DNA from 3 places in the Arthrobacter sp. Soil_C_60 genome. Region 3 is predicted to be linked to each of the others. Evidence: riboswitches for the same ligand, from Rfam matches in the RefSeq annotation. Region 3 holds a riboswitch; each other region holds the start of a gene.
The links. Region 3 has a riboswitch for S-adenosylmethionine ahead of AC3A4M_RS02740 (aminotransferase class V-fold PLP-dependent enzyme). Riboswitches for the same ligand answer to the same signal wherever they lie in the genome.
Positions count from the first base shown of each region.

Region 1 (4,975 bases), on a different contig from region 3:
CCATTACGTGAAGGCCAACGGAACGCTGGCCCCGAAGGTCTTCAAACTCGCAGTCGCGGAACTGGAACCGGGCGAGACCCGCCGGTTCAGGAAGATCCATGCCCTCCGGCCGATGACCACCCGGGTGCATTACGCCGGCCGCCACCTGCTCCAAGTGCAGGTGAACGGCCAACTATCGGCGGCGGCGGAGTTCGACGTCGTTATTTAGCGGCGGTAGGGGAGCGATGGCAGGAAATCGACGGAAACTGGCAGTTTTCCCGGCCATGGAATCCGGTATTCACGGCGTTGATGCTAAGACCAATCGCAATCCGTGAAGAAAGCAGGACCAGCCATGAGCCTCCAACCTCCGGAATACTGGCTGAAGATCCACAACGTCGAACTGCAGCAGCTGATGGCGCAGGCAGAGCGGACCCGCCAGCGCTCGCGGTACCAAGGGAATGGGACTGCCTTGCGGTCGCCGAGGAACCGGGCCAAGGCGCTGGTGCCCACCCGGCAGTCAGATCCGGCCAAGCCGCATGACAATCGGGCGCTGGCATGGTTCCACGGCTTAATGCCCCGGCTGAGGCGCGGAGGACTAGCGGCTCCGGCGCCGGCACCGGCTGGGCGGCAGCCAGCCGACTGCTGCGCCTGACTCCAGACGCCCCGGGTGTGCTCGGGAACCGGACGAATCCGCCGGACCCGTCCGGTTCCTCCGGCGTCGGTCGTAGACTCGGGTCATGGCACGCTTTTTGGTTTTTGTTGTTCTTGCGGTGCTGGGCTTTATTACCATCGTGGCCGCGTCGTTCGGTTCCGTTGGCTGGTGGGTGCTGGCCGCCGTCGTTGTTGCGCTCTTGGTGATCGGGATCTGGGATGTGGTCCAGACCAGGCACTCGATCCTGCGGAACTATCCAATCTTGGGACATATGCGCTACGTACTGGAATCCATCCGGCCGGAAATCCAGCAGTACTTTGTCGAGCGGAACGTGGACGGGAAGCCGTTCAACCGGGATGTGCGGTCGCTGGTGTATGCGCGGGCCAAGGGCGAGAACAGCCACAAGGCCTTCGGTACGGAACGCGAAGTGAACCAGATCGGCTACGAATACCTGATCCATTCCACCGCTCCGGTCGCGCCGCCCAAGCAGCATCCCCGGATACCGCTGGGCGGGCCTGATTGCAGGCAGCCCTACGACATTTCGCTGTTCAACGTCTCGTCCATGAGCTTCGGCTCGCTGTCGAAGAATGCCGTGCTCGCCATGAACAAGGGTGCGGCGCTGGGCGGCTTCGTGCAGGAAACCGGTGAAGGCGGCCTGACTAAGTACCACCTCGAATATGGGGCCGACCTGATCTGGGAAATAGGCTCCGGCTACTTCGGCGCGCGCGACAAGGACGGCCATTTCAGCCCCGAGGCCTTCATTCCGAAGGCGGCGCGCCCCGAGGTCAAGGGCATCAGCATCAAGCTCTCGCAGGGCGCCAAGCCCGGTCTGGGCGGGGTACTGCCAGGCGCGAAAGTCACCCCAGAGATCGCCGAAGCACGCGGGGTGGAGATGGGCGTCGACTGTGTGTCGCCTGCCAGCCACAGCGCCTTCGGCACGCCGCGGGAACTGATCCGTTTCGTCAAACAGCTGCGCGATCTCTCCGACGGCAAGCCCATCGGCTTCAAGCTGTGCGTGGGTTCGCGGGTGGACGTGCTCGCCATTTGCAAGGCGATGCTGGAGGAGAAAGTGACTCCGGATTTCATCGTGGTCGATGGGTCCGAAGGCGGTACCGGCGCGGCGCCGCTGGAGTACCAGGACAACGTGGGCACGCCGCTGACCGAGGGCTTGATGCTGGTGCATAACGCCCTGGTCGGCGTGGGACTGCGGGACCGCGTCCGCATTGCCGCCGCAGGGAAGGTCGCATCCGGCTCGGACATCGTCAAACGCCTGATCGAAGGCGCGGACTTCACGATGAGTGCGCGGACCATGATGATGGCCACCGGCTGCATCCAGGCGCAGAAATGCCACACCAACGAATGCCCGGTTGGCGTTGCCACGCAAAACCCGCGGCTGGTGCGGGCGCTCAACGTCGAGGACAAGGGCCAGCGCGTTTTCAACTACCAGAAGCTCACCGTGGACGAGAGCGTGCAGATCATGGCCTCGATGGGCTGCAAATCCCCGGACGAAGTCTCGCCGCGGATGCTTCGGCGCCGCGTAGACCATCTGACCACGCGCTCCTACGAGAGCATCTACAACTGGATGGAGCCGGGCGAACTGCTCAAGGATCCGCCCCGAGGCTGGAGCGAAGACTGGAATCTGGCCAACGCGGACTATTTCCGCGAACCGCCCAAGAAGCCCGCCGAGGACGAGCACAAGGCGGAGCCCGTGCCAGGCAGTCCGGAGTATGACAGGGCCCGCATTCCAGGTGACAAGCACCAGCCTGAAGGCCAGGTTGGCCGGCCGGAGGGCGAGCTGAGCCGCTAAAACAACGGCACAAACCGCGTACGACGCCGGCACCTGGGTTCCGTTTTTACGGAACCCAGGTGCCGGCGTCGTACTTCATGGCAGAAGTCCTCGTGTTACAAAACGGTTGAATGTACCGTGCTGCACCGGGCAGAATCGGACGCAGAATCAAGAGTTCCAACCTTCGGCCCTGGCCGGTTGGACGGCAACCCTCGTAGCTGTAGCGGGGTGCCCCAGGTGAAGATTCGACGCCGGCCCAAACGGGAGGCGTAAGTATGGCGCCCTGCTCCGGCGTGCGCCGACAGGAAGGATTCCACCATGACTGAAACAGCTCTCCGTGATCTGGCCGAAGACCGTGCCAACCGTTTGGATGAGGCAGGCGCTTTCTGGGCCGGCAAGATCGCCGAAGACACCGCCAACGCCAAGCTAACGTTCAAGGTGGCAGGCGAGGGAACCGGCCCGGTGGCCACACGTGTCACCGCCGGCAAACACGAGTTCTCCGTTGACGAACCGGCGGGCCTTGCAGGCGAAGATACGGCCGCGAGCCCGGTGGAGTATGCCTTGGGCGCGCTGGCTTCCTGCCAGGTGGTGGTCTACCGGCTGTACGCACACCAGTTGGGTATCCGGTTCGACGAGATCAGCATCGACGCCGAGGGCGATCTGGATGTGCAGGGCCTGTTCGGCGCCGATGAGAGCGTGCGCCCCGGGTTCAGCGCCGTGCGGTTGACCGTGAATATCAGCGGCCCCGAATCGCAGGAACGCTACGAGGAGCTGCGCCGGACAGTGGACGCGCACTGCCCGGTGCTGGACCTCTTCGCCAATCCCACCCCGGTCAGCGCCGAGGTCTTCAAGAAGTAGCCAAGGGTGCTATTCCCCTTCGGCGCGGTCCCTCGTACTCTAGGGCCAGGAGGTAATTCACGATGAAGGCATCGCCAGGCAACAGGATCATTGTCCGCGGCAGGACCGTTGAATCGTCCGACCGGCACGGGGAAATCGTCGAAGTCAGGGGAGACGACGGCGCTCCTCCGTACTTCGTGCGGTTCGACGACGGCCACGAGTCGGTGGTCTTCCCCGGTGGGGATTTCGTAGTCCAGCACAACCCCTAGCCGCGGGCGGCACAGCCCGCACACCAGCCGATAGTTGACTGAGGGCGGCAGCATGCTCATGCTGCCGCCCTCAGCGCTGTCCAGCGCCAGCCACGCACATGCCGCCGCAACATGGCGTTCAGGCCGAAACATCGTAGTAATGTCGTGCAGTTACTCTTGCCGCGATTGGCGCCACCCTCGTGCCGCCGGCAATCTCCCATGCCCGAACGGCATCTGAACGAGAAAGGGGCATCGGCGTGGCAGTATCACAACACGAATCCGAACCCTCATTGAAGAAAGTACTGGGACGTTTCGACGTCCTCGCCCTGGGCTTCGGGGCCATGATCGGCTTCGGCTGGGTGGTCCTGACCGGCGGCTGGCTGGAGTCCGCCGGAACCATGGGCTCGGTGACGGCCATGCTTGCGGGCGGCATCATCATGGGGGTGGTCGGACTAACTTATGCCGAGCTGTGTGCGGCGATGCCCAAGGCCGGCGGCGAGCATAACTACATCATGCGGGCGATGGGTCCGCGCCCGTCCTTCATCGGTTCCTGGGCCATCATCGGCGGCTACGTGACCATCGTGGCCTTCGAAGCGGTGGCGCTCCCGCGGACCGTCCAATATATCTTTCCCAACCTCAGCCAGATCAAGCTCTGGAACGTCGCCGGTTTCGACGTCCACCTGACGTGGGCGCTGGTTGGTGCCGTTGCCGCCGTCGTTATTACCTGGATCAACATCCGTGGTGTGAAGGAAGCCGGCATTGTGCAGACCTTCGTGGTGCTGTTCCTGCTGGCCATCGGCCTGGTCATGATCGCCGGCGCCTTCACCGGCGGCGAGGTCTCCAACATGGAGCCGTTCTTCAACGGCGGCATGACGGGCTTCTTCGCGGTGCTGGTGGTCGTGCCGTTCCTCTTCATCGGGTTCGACGTCATTCCGCAGTCCGCGGAGGAAGTGAACATCCCGGCCCGCCAGATTGGCCGGCTCGTGGTGGTCTCGGTCATCCTGGCCACCATTTGGTACGTGATGGTGGTGCTGACCACGTCTTCGGCCATGCCGGCCAGTGAGCTGGCCGGGACGGACATTGCGACGGCGGACGCCGTGGGTGCGATGTTCGGTTCGGACATCATGGCCAAGGTGCTGATCGCCGGCGGTATCGCGGGCATCCTCACCTCGTGGAACTCGCTGCTGCTCGGCGCATCCCGGCTGATGTTCTCGCTGGCGCGCTCCGGGATGCTGCCGGCCTGGTTCGGGAAGCTGCACCCCAAGTACGGCACCCCGCACAACGCCCTGCTGTTCGTCGGCGGGCTGAGCGTCCTGGCGCCGTTCTTCGGCGTGGAGATGCTGGTCTGGCTGGTGGACTCCGGCGCGCCGAGCATTGTGCTGGCCTACACCATGGTGGCGATTTCCTTCCTGATCCTGCGCCGCCGCGAACCGGAGATGGACCGGCCGCTGCGGATCGGTGGCAAGGGCAAGG
Region 1 covers NZ_JBDGKM010000013.1:14,892-19,866, reverse strand. Annotated here, with positions in the region: gene AC3A4M_RS20130 (DNA alkylation repair protein) at 1-208, shown strand, start outside; gene AC3A4M_RS20125 (hypothetical protein) at 332-631, shown strand; gene AC3A4M_RS20120 (FMN-binding glutamate synthase family protein) at 717-2,438, shown strand; SAM riboswitch class IV at 2,584-2,699, shown strand; gene AC3A4M_RS20115 (OsmC family protein) at 2,736-3,275, shown strand; gene AC3A4M_RS20110 (DUF1918 domain-containing protein) at 3,338-3,523, shown strand; gene AC3A4M_RS20105 (APC family permease) at 3,760-4,975, shown strand, end outside.
Region 1: it holds a riboswitch for S-adenosylmethionine, as region 3 does, so the genes downstream of both, AC3A4M_RS20115 (OsmC family protein) here and AC3A4M_RS02740 (aminotransferase class V-fold PLP-dependent enzyme) in region 3, are expected to answer to the same signal.

Region 2 (4,975 bases), on a different contig from region 3:
ACCGCCGGGGGCCGGGGGCAGGAAGATCGACGGTCCGCCTGTGGACAAGTTGGGCTTTCCAAGTCTGGTCCAAGTCTTTGGTGGGAGGATGGTTCCAGGAGTACGACGGCGGCGCGCCCTTGTCGGGGCGCGTTGCCTTTGGCTGTACGAGGCAGGCGGAGGTGCGCGCGTGAGCGGCGAAGTGGAGAAGGCGAAGCACCAGGCGAAAAGGGCGAAAGACGGCGCCGAGGAAGCCTCGGAGTCGAAGACTTTGGAAGTGGTGGCGCGCTTTGGCTGGGCCGCCAACGGGCTGATGCATCTGCTGATTGGCTATATTGCCTTGCGGCTGGGCCTTGGGGCATCGGGGGAAGCAGACCAAACCGGTGCTATCTCCCAGCTGGCCAGCACACCGGGAGGCGTCTTCCTGCTGTGGGCCGGGCTCATCGCCTGCGCCGCCTTGGCACTGTGGCAACTCGCCGACGCCGCATTCGGTTACCGCGGGTTGGAAACCAAAAAGAAGTGGGGCAAACGGTTCAAGGCAGCCGGTCTGGCAATCGTCTTCGCCGCCATCGGTTTTACGTTCGGCATCTATGCCCTTGGCGGCAAGAGCGACAGCAGTCAATCCTCACAGGACGCCAGCGCCCAATTGATGGCGTTTCCCGGCGGAGCGCTGGTGCTTTTCCTGATCGGCGCCGGCATCGCCATCGCTGGAGCCTTCTACATCTACAGAGGCATTACGCAGAAGTTCCTAAACGATCTGAAACCCCTGCCCCCGGGCGGCACGAGGATCGGCATCGGCTGGGCCGGTTCTTTCGGCTACGTGGGCAAGGGGGCTGCGCTGTTGGTGCTTGGCATTCTTTTCTCGGTCGCGGCGTTCCACCAGGATGCAGAGGAAGCCAAGGGTCTCGACGGCGCACTGAAGGCGCTGAAAGAACAGCCCTTCGGCGACGCCGCGCTGATTGTGGTGGCCCTCGGCCTCATCTGCTACGGACTGTACTTGGGCGCGCGTGCCCGCTACGCCAAGATGTAGCGGGCACGCACCGGGCCTACGCGTACCGGATTCCTGACGCCGCCCCGGGCCTGGGTCAGGAAAGCCTCACCGACTAAGTCAGGAAGCGGAGACGGCTGCGCCGAGGCGATAGCCGGCACCCCGGTGCTGCTCCGGCAGCCGGTCGCCCTTGCCGAACAGCTTGTTGCGCAGCGTTCCTTCCGCGTACTTGGTCGGGTAGGCGCCACGCTTTTGCAGTTCCGGAACAACGAATTCGACGATGTCCTCAAAGGTACCCGGTGTGATGGCGTAAGCCAGGTTGAAGCCATCCACATCGGTCTCGTCCACCCACTCGATGAGCTTCTTGGCAACTTCCTCGCCGGAACCAACGGTGATCGGTCCAAAACCGCCGACGCCGACCCATTCGGCCAACTGTCGAATGGTCCACGGCTTGCCGTCGTCGCCCGAGGCCTTCTGGAACGTCTCCACGGAGGACTGGATGGCGTTGGACTTCACGTTCTCGCCGATCACGTCGTCCGGCCCGTAGCTGGACAGGTCCACACCCATCCAACCTGAGATCAGCGCCAGTGCACCGTTGACGTCCGCGTAGGACTTGTAGTCCTCGAACTTGGCCTGAGCGGTGGCGCTGTCCGGACCGGTCACAACGGTCTGCATCGCGTAGATGCGAACGTCGTAGCGGCCGCGGCCGGCTGCCTCCACCGCATCGCGGATCTTCTTGACTGAAGCGGCCAGCATTTCCTTGGTCGGGCACGTGACGAAAACGGCTTCGGCATTCGTTGCCGCGAACTCGGTCCCGCGCTTGGATGCGCCGGCTTGGAAGATGACCGGGGTGCGCTGCGGGCTCGGCTCAGTAATGGCGATGCCGGGGACCTTGAAGTACTTACCCTCGTGGCCGATCTCGTGCACCTTGGCCGGATCCACAAAGACACCGGCTTCCCGGTCCTTGACCACGGCGTCTTCTTCCCAGGAACCTTCGAGCAGCTTGTAAACCACCTCAAGGTACTCGTCGGCGTGGGCGTACCGCTCGTCGTGCTCCATCTGGTCCGTTTGGCCCATGTTGCGCGCTGCAGACGGCAGGTAACCCGTGACCACATTCCAGCCGACGCGGCCGTTGGTCAGGTGGTCCAGCGTGGCCAGTCGCCGGGCGAAGGGGTACGGATGCTCATAGGCGGTGCCGGCAGTGAGGCCGAAACCAAGGTTCTCGGTCACCGCGGCCATAGCCGAAACCAGCATGAACGGATCGTTGACCGGGACCTGTGTACCCGCGCGGAGCGTGACTTCGTTTGAGCCGCCGAACACGTCGTAGGTGCCCAGCACATCGGCGATGAAGAGACCGTCGAAGAGGCCCTCTTCCAGCACCTTCGCCAGGTGCGTCCAGTAGCCGATGGTCTTGTAATCGGCGGACTTGTCCTGGGGATGGCGCCACAGACCGGGCGACTGGTGTCCAACGCAGTTCATGTCGAAGGCGTTGAAGCGGATTTGCCTGGGGGCGGGTACCAATGTCATTTCAGACTCCTTCATGACCGTGAAGAGCCCCTACACCGGTAGCTGCGGTCGCTGACGAATACCGCGGCGGCTACCGAAAGAATTTTGGATCTCCATCGGTCCTGGCGGTAGCACCTTCCTCAAAGAGGGGGTTGCTGCGGCGTCAACGAGCCAGGTCTCTCAGCCGCTCTGGATGGTTACAGCTCCATTCCACCGCAGTCCGGCGGCGGGCGCGAAATCCTTACGTCATACCGGGTAATCCCCCGGCTGCTTTTCGCGCACCCGCCGTCCGCGACTGCCGTCGGCATCCCCGTTCAGGACTTGGCCGGTGCATCACCGATGCTGTGGAGTCCCTCGGGCGTGGTGCCGTTGACCTCATAGTCGCCGATGGTCCGCGCCTTGAAGACGGTGGGATTGTGCGTGGCTACGGTCCGAGCGTTGCGCCAATGGCGGTCCAGCGCTTTGCCCCTGGATGTCGCGCTTGCTCCCGTGACGTCAAACAGCTGCCCGGTGGCCTCAAGAACCAGCTCCGGAACAACGATCTGCGCCTTCTCCACAGCAGCTTCCCCGCGGACGTAACGCTGAACGTCGTCGAGCGAAAGGGACTTGTCTGCCGCGGCATCCAGTTCCCGTGCCGCGGTCAGGACCACCGATTCGGCGGCGAATGCTTTGGCCGACAGCTGGCCGACGAGCTGGAGGATCAGCGGGTCATTGCGGAACAGTTCGCCGGTTCCGGTGTTAAAGGTCCGCTTGCGGTTCCGCACCAGGATCTTCGCGTCCGCGAGCGCCGCATTGCCAATCCCTGCCAGTACGGCGAGCAGCACCAGCTGGAAGAATGCAGGTTCGTGCGTGCTCGACGGCTTGCGTTCGATAACGTCGGCCGGCTCCACCACGGCATCGCGGAAGTAGGTTGTCCCCGTCCCGGTCAGCTGCTGGCCGAAGCCGTCCCAGTCGTCAACGATCTCCACGCCCGCCTGCTTGGTATTGACGACGGCGTACTGGCGGCCCTCGACACCGTCGGTACTGGCCATGACCGCGATCCACTCCGCGAAGATGCTGCCGGTGGTGTAGTACTTTTCACCGTTGAGCAGCCACCTCCCGCCGTCCCTGACCAGCTTGGTGTTCGTGGTGCCCAGCGCGTTTCCGGCCTTCTCCGTGGCCGCGTTGCCAAAGATCTCGCCGGCCACAATGCGCGGATACCAGCGGCGGGCAAACTCCTCGCCTTCCAGGCCAACCGTCTCGACGAAGGCGAAGTGCGAGCGGTACAGGTGGGCGACGCTGGAGTCCGCCGCCGCAAGTTCGATCAGGAGGCGGAAGAAGTGCTCGAAGGAGACACCGTCGCCGCCATGCTCCAGCGGCACCCGCAGTTTCCCGAAGCCTGCCGCGTTCAGCCACGCAACTTGTTCGAACGGCAGGATCCTGTTCAGTTCCCGGTCCAGTGCCCCCTGGGCGATCCGCTCGAAGACCGGCCGAAAGCGGCCGGCCAACCGCTCGTAGGTTGCTTCCGCGGTCTCGGTGCGCTCGTTCGCGATAGTTTCCGTCATCGTCTTCCTTCCAAAACCTTGTTCTGTGCTGCGGCTGAGAATTCGTCGAAGGCGCCGCGGTACTGACGTGCGGGGTGCCGGTCGTTGAGCTGCGGCCCGTTGTAGCCCTCGCCGCCGCCGAACAGCTTTTCCCGGAAGCTTCCCGGCGCGTACTCTGTCTGTGCCAGTCCCCTGCTGCGCAGTTCCGGCAGCACTCCGTCGATGAAGTCCGTGTAGGAACCGGGCAGGATCTGGTTGATGATGTTGATGCCGTCCACGCCGGCGTCCTGCCACTGCTCCAGCCGGTCGGCAATCTGTTCCGGGGTTCCCTTGACCCGGTGGGCCCGCCCGCGGAAGTTGGCGATATCGCGCAAGGTCGGGTTGCCTCCGGGGACCGATTTGCGCAGGCTCTCCAGGTGTCCCTGCGTGCCTTCCGTCTGGAAATCGCCCAGCGGCGTGTCCGGATCCAGTCCGCCCAGATCTACGCCGAGACCGCCGGCGATGTGGGCGATCATCGCTCCGGAGTCCAGGTATTCATCCAGTTCGGCTTCTTTGCGGTCCGCCTCCGCCTCGGTGCCGCCGACGATAAAATGCAGCCCCTGGAAGAACTTCAGATCCTCGGCCCTGCGCCCGGCCGCAACCGTCTGGCTCCGCACGGCTGCGGTGTATGCGGCGGCGGCTTCGGGATGCGCCGCCAGCATGAAGGTCGCCTCGGCATTGGCGGCGCAGAACTCCTGTCCGCGGCCCGAGCTCCCGGCCTGGAACAGCACCGGGGTCCGCTGGGGCGACGGCGAGGACAGGTGCGGTCCGTCGATCGAGTACCGTTCGCCGCGGTGGTAGATCTTATGGACCTTCTCCGGATCCGCGTGAACTCCGGCCGCCTTGTCCTGGACCAGCGCGCCGTCGTCCCAGGAGCCTTCCCACAGTTTGTAGACCGCGGAGACGTACTCTTCGGCCCAGGCGTACCGGTCTTCGTGCG
Region 2 covers NZ_JBDGKM010000003.1:220,012-224,986, reverse strand. Annotated here, with positions in the region: gene AC3A4M_RS07845 (DUF1206 domain-containing protein) at 170-1,009, shown strand; gene AC3A4M_RS07840 (LLM class flavin-dependent oxidoreductase) at 1,088-2,494, opposite strand; SAM riboswitch class I at 2,584-2,673, opposite strand; gene AC3A4M_RS07835 (acyl-CoA dehydrogenase family protein) at 2,788-4,017, opposite strand; gene AC3A4M_RS07830 (LLM class flavin-dependent oxidoreductase) at 4,014-4,975, opposite strand, start outside.
Region 2: it holds a riboswitch for S-adenosylmethionine, as region 3 does, so the genes downstream of both, AC3A4M_RS07840 (LLM class flavin-dependent oxidoreductase) here and AC3A4M_RS02740 (aminotransferase class V-fold PLP-dependent enzyme) in region 3, are expected to answer to the same signal.

Region 3 (4,975 bases):
GTACGGCCGCCGAACCGTTGCCCACGGGACCGCAGGCCGTCAGCATACCCATCGTCAAGACGGCCAGCACGGACCACAGTTTTTTCGGCATGCCTAAATTTATCGTAAAGGGGCGCCGGAATAATAGGGTGTGGCTAAAATTTCTGCTCGTTACCGCTCGGAGCGGCACGGAATGTTGACGCCGAAGCCCTCGAACCTAGCGGTCGGCCTTCACAGCGCGCCACGTCAGGGTCAGGTAGGGGAGCTGGATATTCTCTTCCCTGTCGTGGCCCAGATGTTCATGCAGGTACCAGTCCAGATTGGCCAGGACTTTTGCGCGCGTCTGTTCGCTCGCCCGCAGGTAGTAACTGCGCGACTTGACCAGTTCCAGCAAGTCGGCGGGCGTCAGCGGATCGGCCCAGTGGGTTTCATGGCCCTCAGGCCCGATGAACTCAGGCCCGATGAAGGGGCGGAAGTCCGGCCTGTAAACGTCACCGGCATGCATGATCCGGGAGAGCCGGTGGACCCACGGAATGGAGACATCGAGCTGGTTCCAGATCAAGCCCAGCGTTCCCCCGGGCCTCAGGATCCGGGCAGCCTCCGCGCTGGCCGCTGCCTGATCCACCCAATGCCAGGCCTGCGCCACGGTCACCAGATCGACGGCGCAATCGGCGATGCCGGTATGTTCGGCCGTCCCCAGCAGGATCCGGGCCGCGGGATAGTTGGTTGCCAATTGTTCCAGCATGTCGGCCGAGGGATCCACGGCGGTCACCCGCAGGCCCCGGGCGAGCAACGCGGCCGTATATTTTCCGGTACCGGCGCCTACATCCGCGGCGTCCCGTGCCGACGGCGGCACCAGCCAATCGACGGCGTCATCCGGGTAGCCGGGACGGACCCGGTCATAATGCGCGCCACCCTGCTGGAAGCTGCTGCCGAACTCCCGGCGCCGTTCGTCGTCCATCCGGGGTCCGCCGCGAACCACTGCCACACTCCTCGTGCACCCTCTGCTCTCGGTCAGGGGCCTCTCATTGACCTGTCATTGACGCCGCCAGCCGCCCGTGCCGTTGCACCGGCGGCTTCGCAACGACGGGTCAATTAGATCATGCCCCATCCGGCGCGCAGGGATACGTTCCTAGCCCTAGGAGCACGGCGCCGCACCGGCGGTTCCCGGCGTCACCGGTGCCCACTCGGGGAAGGCCCGTGTTTCCACCGCCGGCACCCAGCGACCGCTCTCCACGACGTAGTCGTGGCGCAGGCCGTCACGGACCAGCGCTGCCACTCCGTCCGCTAGCCGGGCCGCGTCTTCCAAGCGGGAACCCAGCCCGAAGCTGGCACGCAGCGAACCGGACGGCAGCCCGAGGCGGTTGAGCAAGGGATGGGCGCAGAACTTCCCGTCCCGCACGCCGACGCCGTGCTCTGCCGAAAGATACGCGGCCACGAGGCCAGCGTCGTATCCGGCCACCGAAAAATTTACGACGCCGATGGCATCCAGCGGGCTGGCCTCGCCGCTGAAAATCCGGTGCACGGTGACCGAGTCCACCGCCTCCAGCCGCTCGATGAGATACCCACGCAGCACGGACTCATGCTGCTGCCACGCTTCCTCATCCAGCTGCGCAATGTGCTCCGCGGCCCGGGCCAGGGTGGCAGCACCGAGCACATTGGGAGAGCCGGCTTCGTGCCGGGCCGGCCCGGTTGTCCAGACCACGCCGTCCAGCCGGACCTGTTTCACCGCGCCGCCGCCAGCCAGATGCGGTGTGCCGGAATCGAGCCAGTCGGCCCGGCCGATGATCGCTCCCGCACCGAACGGGGCATAGAGCTTGTGTCCGGAGAGGACCACATAGTCAATGTTGTCCCGGGCAATGTCGAGGCGCCGGTGCGGGGCGAGCTGCGCAGCATCCACCACTACCCTTGCCCCATACCGGTGGGCAAGCCGCGCGGTTTCGGCGATCGGGAAGATCTCGCCGGTAACATTCGACGCTCCGGTGATGGCCACGAGTGCCACCTGGCCACCTGCCAGTTCGGCCTCGATGGCCTCGAGCGTGCCTGCAACACTCGGCCGGGCCACCACGCTGCGGTGCGGTACCGCCTGCCAGGGCAGCAGGTTGGCGTGGTGTTCGATGTCCAGGTACAGTACTTCGCCGCCGGCAGGGACGCAGCCGGCGAGCAGGTTCAGGGAATCGGTGGTGTTGCGGGTGAAGATGACCAGGTCATCGGTCCGCCCGCCCACAAAAGAACGCAGAACGTCGCGTGAATGCTCATAGACGGAGGTGGAGACCTGGGATGCGTACCCGGCACCGCGGTGGACGCTGGCGTAGTAGGGGAGCAACTGCTCCAGATAGGCGGTGACGGAAGCCAGCGCGGGTGCCGACGCGGCGTAGTCCAAGTTGGCGTAGCGGATGGTGCCGCCGTCCAGCAGGGGAGCGGCGAGTTCTGCGCCGGTAACTTCCTGGAACGGTTGTTCCGCTGCCAGCAGCTCGGGGGAAAGGGCGGAATCGATAACAGTGGTGCTCATATGACCTCATCTGGTGAGGGATCCGTGCGCATGGCAGAGCGGATCCGCGCTTGCCGAACCAGTCAGGCACGGCCAGGTCGTCACCCGGGGCACCCCGCCGCGTTAGGAGGGTTGCCGGCCAGCAAACCGGGGTTTAGCGCTGGCACTCGTGACCTGCCATCGAGATTATTGTCCGGCGGGAGCGGCCGCACCTTTGTTACGGGAACGAAAAGGCGACCATCCCCGGAGTGGGGACGGCCGCCGTCGTAATTCGTCACAAAGGCAGCGTCAGCGCAGGCCGTCCGCCTCCACAGAGGCCTCCGGAGCGGTTTCCGGCAAGGGCGCATCCTCCGGGTGTGCGGCCGGACGCTGGCCGCGCAACTGGGGATTGAGCCGGTAGAGCACCTCGTCGTGCAGCGTGCCGTTCGTGGCCAGCGCGTTGCCGCCAAAGGGGCCGTCCTCGCCCTCGAGCGAACTGAACCGTCCGCCGGCCTCCGTCACGATCGGCACCAGTGCCGCCATGTCATAGAGGTTGAGTTCCGGTTCGCAGGCAATGTCGACGGCGCCCTCGGCCACCATGCAGTACGACCAGAAGTCCCCGTAGGCACGGGTGCGCCAGACGGATTCGGTGAGGCCGAGGAACTCCGGGAAGTTGCCCCGTTCCTGCCAGCCGGTGAGGCTGGAATAGGAGAGGGACGCGTCCTCGAGCCGGTTGACATCGGAGACCCGGAGCCGGGTGGCCGCGGACAGCGAACGTCCCATGTAGGCACCGGTTCCGGTCGCGGCCCACCAGCGCTTGCCCAAAGCGGGGGCACTGACCAGGCCGACCACGGGCCGGTCTTCGTCCACCAGCGCGATCAAGGTAGCCCAGACCGGCACCCCGCGGACGAAGTTCTTTGTGCCGTCGATGGGGTCGATGATCCAGCGGCGGGAGCCGTGGCCGCTGCTGCCGTACTCCTCGCCAAGCACCGCGTCGCGCGGCCGGGCCCGGGAGAGTTGGCCGCGGATGGCCTCTTCGGCGGCGCGGTCAGCATCCGTGACAGGGGTGAGATCCGGCTTGGTCTCGATTTTCAGGTCCAGCGCCTTGAAGCGGGCCATGGTCTGCGAATCCACGGAATCGGCCATCACATGGGCCAGGCGCAGATCATCGTTATAGCTTTGAACGTCACGGGTCATAGGCTTCAACTTATCCTTATTCGGTGGCCGGATGCGGGATGTGAAGTCCCCGACCGACGACGGCGGTGCTACTGGAACCCCAGTTCCTTAGCTTGGGCGCGTTCTTCGGTTCCCAGCAAACGACGCAGCGACGCCAGCCGCGCCGGGCCTGATTCGCCGGCCTGCCCGGAAGCCACCCACGCGTCCACGCCGCAGTTGACGGCGTGGTCGTCGTGCTTGCAGCCGCGCTCGCAATCGGCCGTGCCGGGCTCCAGGTCGGGAAAGGCGGAAATGATCCGGTCCGGGTCCACATGGGCGAGTCCAAAAGAACGGATGCCGGGCGTGTCGATGATCCAACTGCCGGCCGGGGCATCGGTCAGCTTCAGGGCCAGCGCCGAGGAGGAAGTATGCCGTCCCCGCCCGGTCACGGCGTTGACGCCGCCCGTGGCGCGTTCCGCACCCGTGAGCGCATTGACCATGGTGGACTTGCCGACACCGGAATGGCCGAGCATGACGCTGACCATCCCGTCCAGATAGCCTTTCAGCTCGGCCACGGCGTCACGGTCGAGACGGGCCGAAAGCCCGTCGGCGGACCGTGCATCAATTCCAAAGCCCTCCGTGCCAGCGGTCCGGCTGACGATGACGGGCAGATCGAGGTGCCGGTAGTTGGAGAGCAGTTCTTCAGGATCCTTGACGTCCGCTTTGGTGACGCACAGCAGCGGGCTGATCCCGGCGTCGTACGCTGCTACCAAGGCACGGTCGATAAAACCGGTGCGCGGCTCCGGGTTGGCGGCGGCCACCACGATGACCAGTTGGTCCGCATTGGCCACGACTACCCGCTCCACCGGGTCGGTATCGTCGGCGCTGCGCCGCAACAGCGTCCGTCGTTCCTCGATCCGGACCAGCCGGGCCAAAGAGTCCGGCTCGCCCGTAATGTCGCCGACGAGCGCTACGAAGTCGCCGGCTACCACCGGGCTGCGGCGAAGCTCCCGGGCACGGGCGGCGACAACCACGCGTTCCTGGGCAGTGTCTTCATCGACCACCGCGGTGTAGCGGCCGCGGTCCACGGTGATGATCCGCCCGATGACCGCGTCTTCGTGGGCCGGCCGTTCCTTGGTACGCGGACGCGAGCCGCGCTTGTTGGGACGGATGCGGACATCGGATTCATCCCACGTACGGTTGCCGCGCACCACCTTAGACCGCTCCCGCCTCGGACTGGCGGGCGGAAGTCTCGAACAGGTCCTGCCATAGCCGCGGGAACTCGGGCATGGTCTTGGCCGTGGTGCCGATGTCTTCGACTTCCACGCCCTCGACCGCCAGCCCGATAATGGCTCCGGCAGTAGCCATCCG
Region 3 covers NZ_JBDGKM010000001.1:563,026-568,000, forward strand. Annotated here, with positions in the region: gene AC3A4M_RS02730 (metal ABC transporter substrate-binding protein) at 1-91, opposite strand, end outside; gene AC3A4M_RS02735 (class I SAM-dependent methyltransferase) at 197-961, opposite strand; gene AC3A4M_RS02740 (aminotransferase class V-fold PLP-dependent enzyme) at 1,118-2,491, opposite strand; SAM riboswitch class IV at 2,533-2,645, opposite strand; gene hisN (histidinol-phosphatase) at 2,759-3,646, opposite strand; gene rsgA (ribosome small subunit-dependent GTPase A) at 3,715-4,818, opposite strand; gene aroA (3-phosphoshikimate 1-carboxyvinyltransferase) at 4,820-4,975, opposite strand, start outside.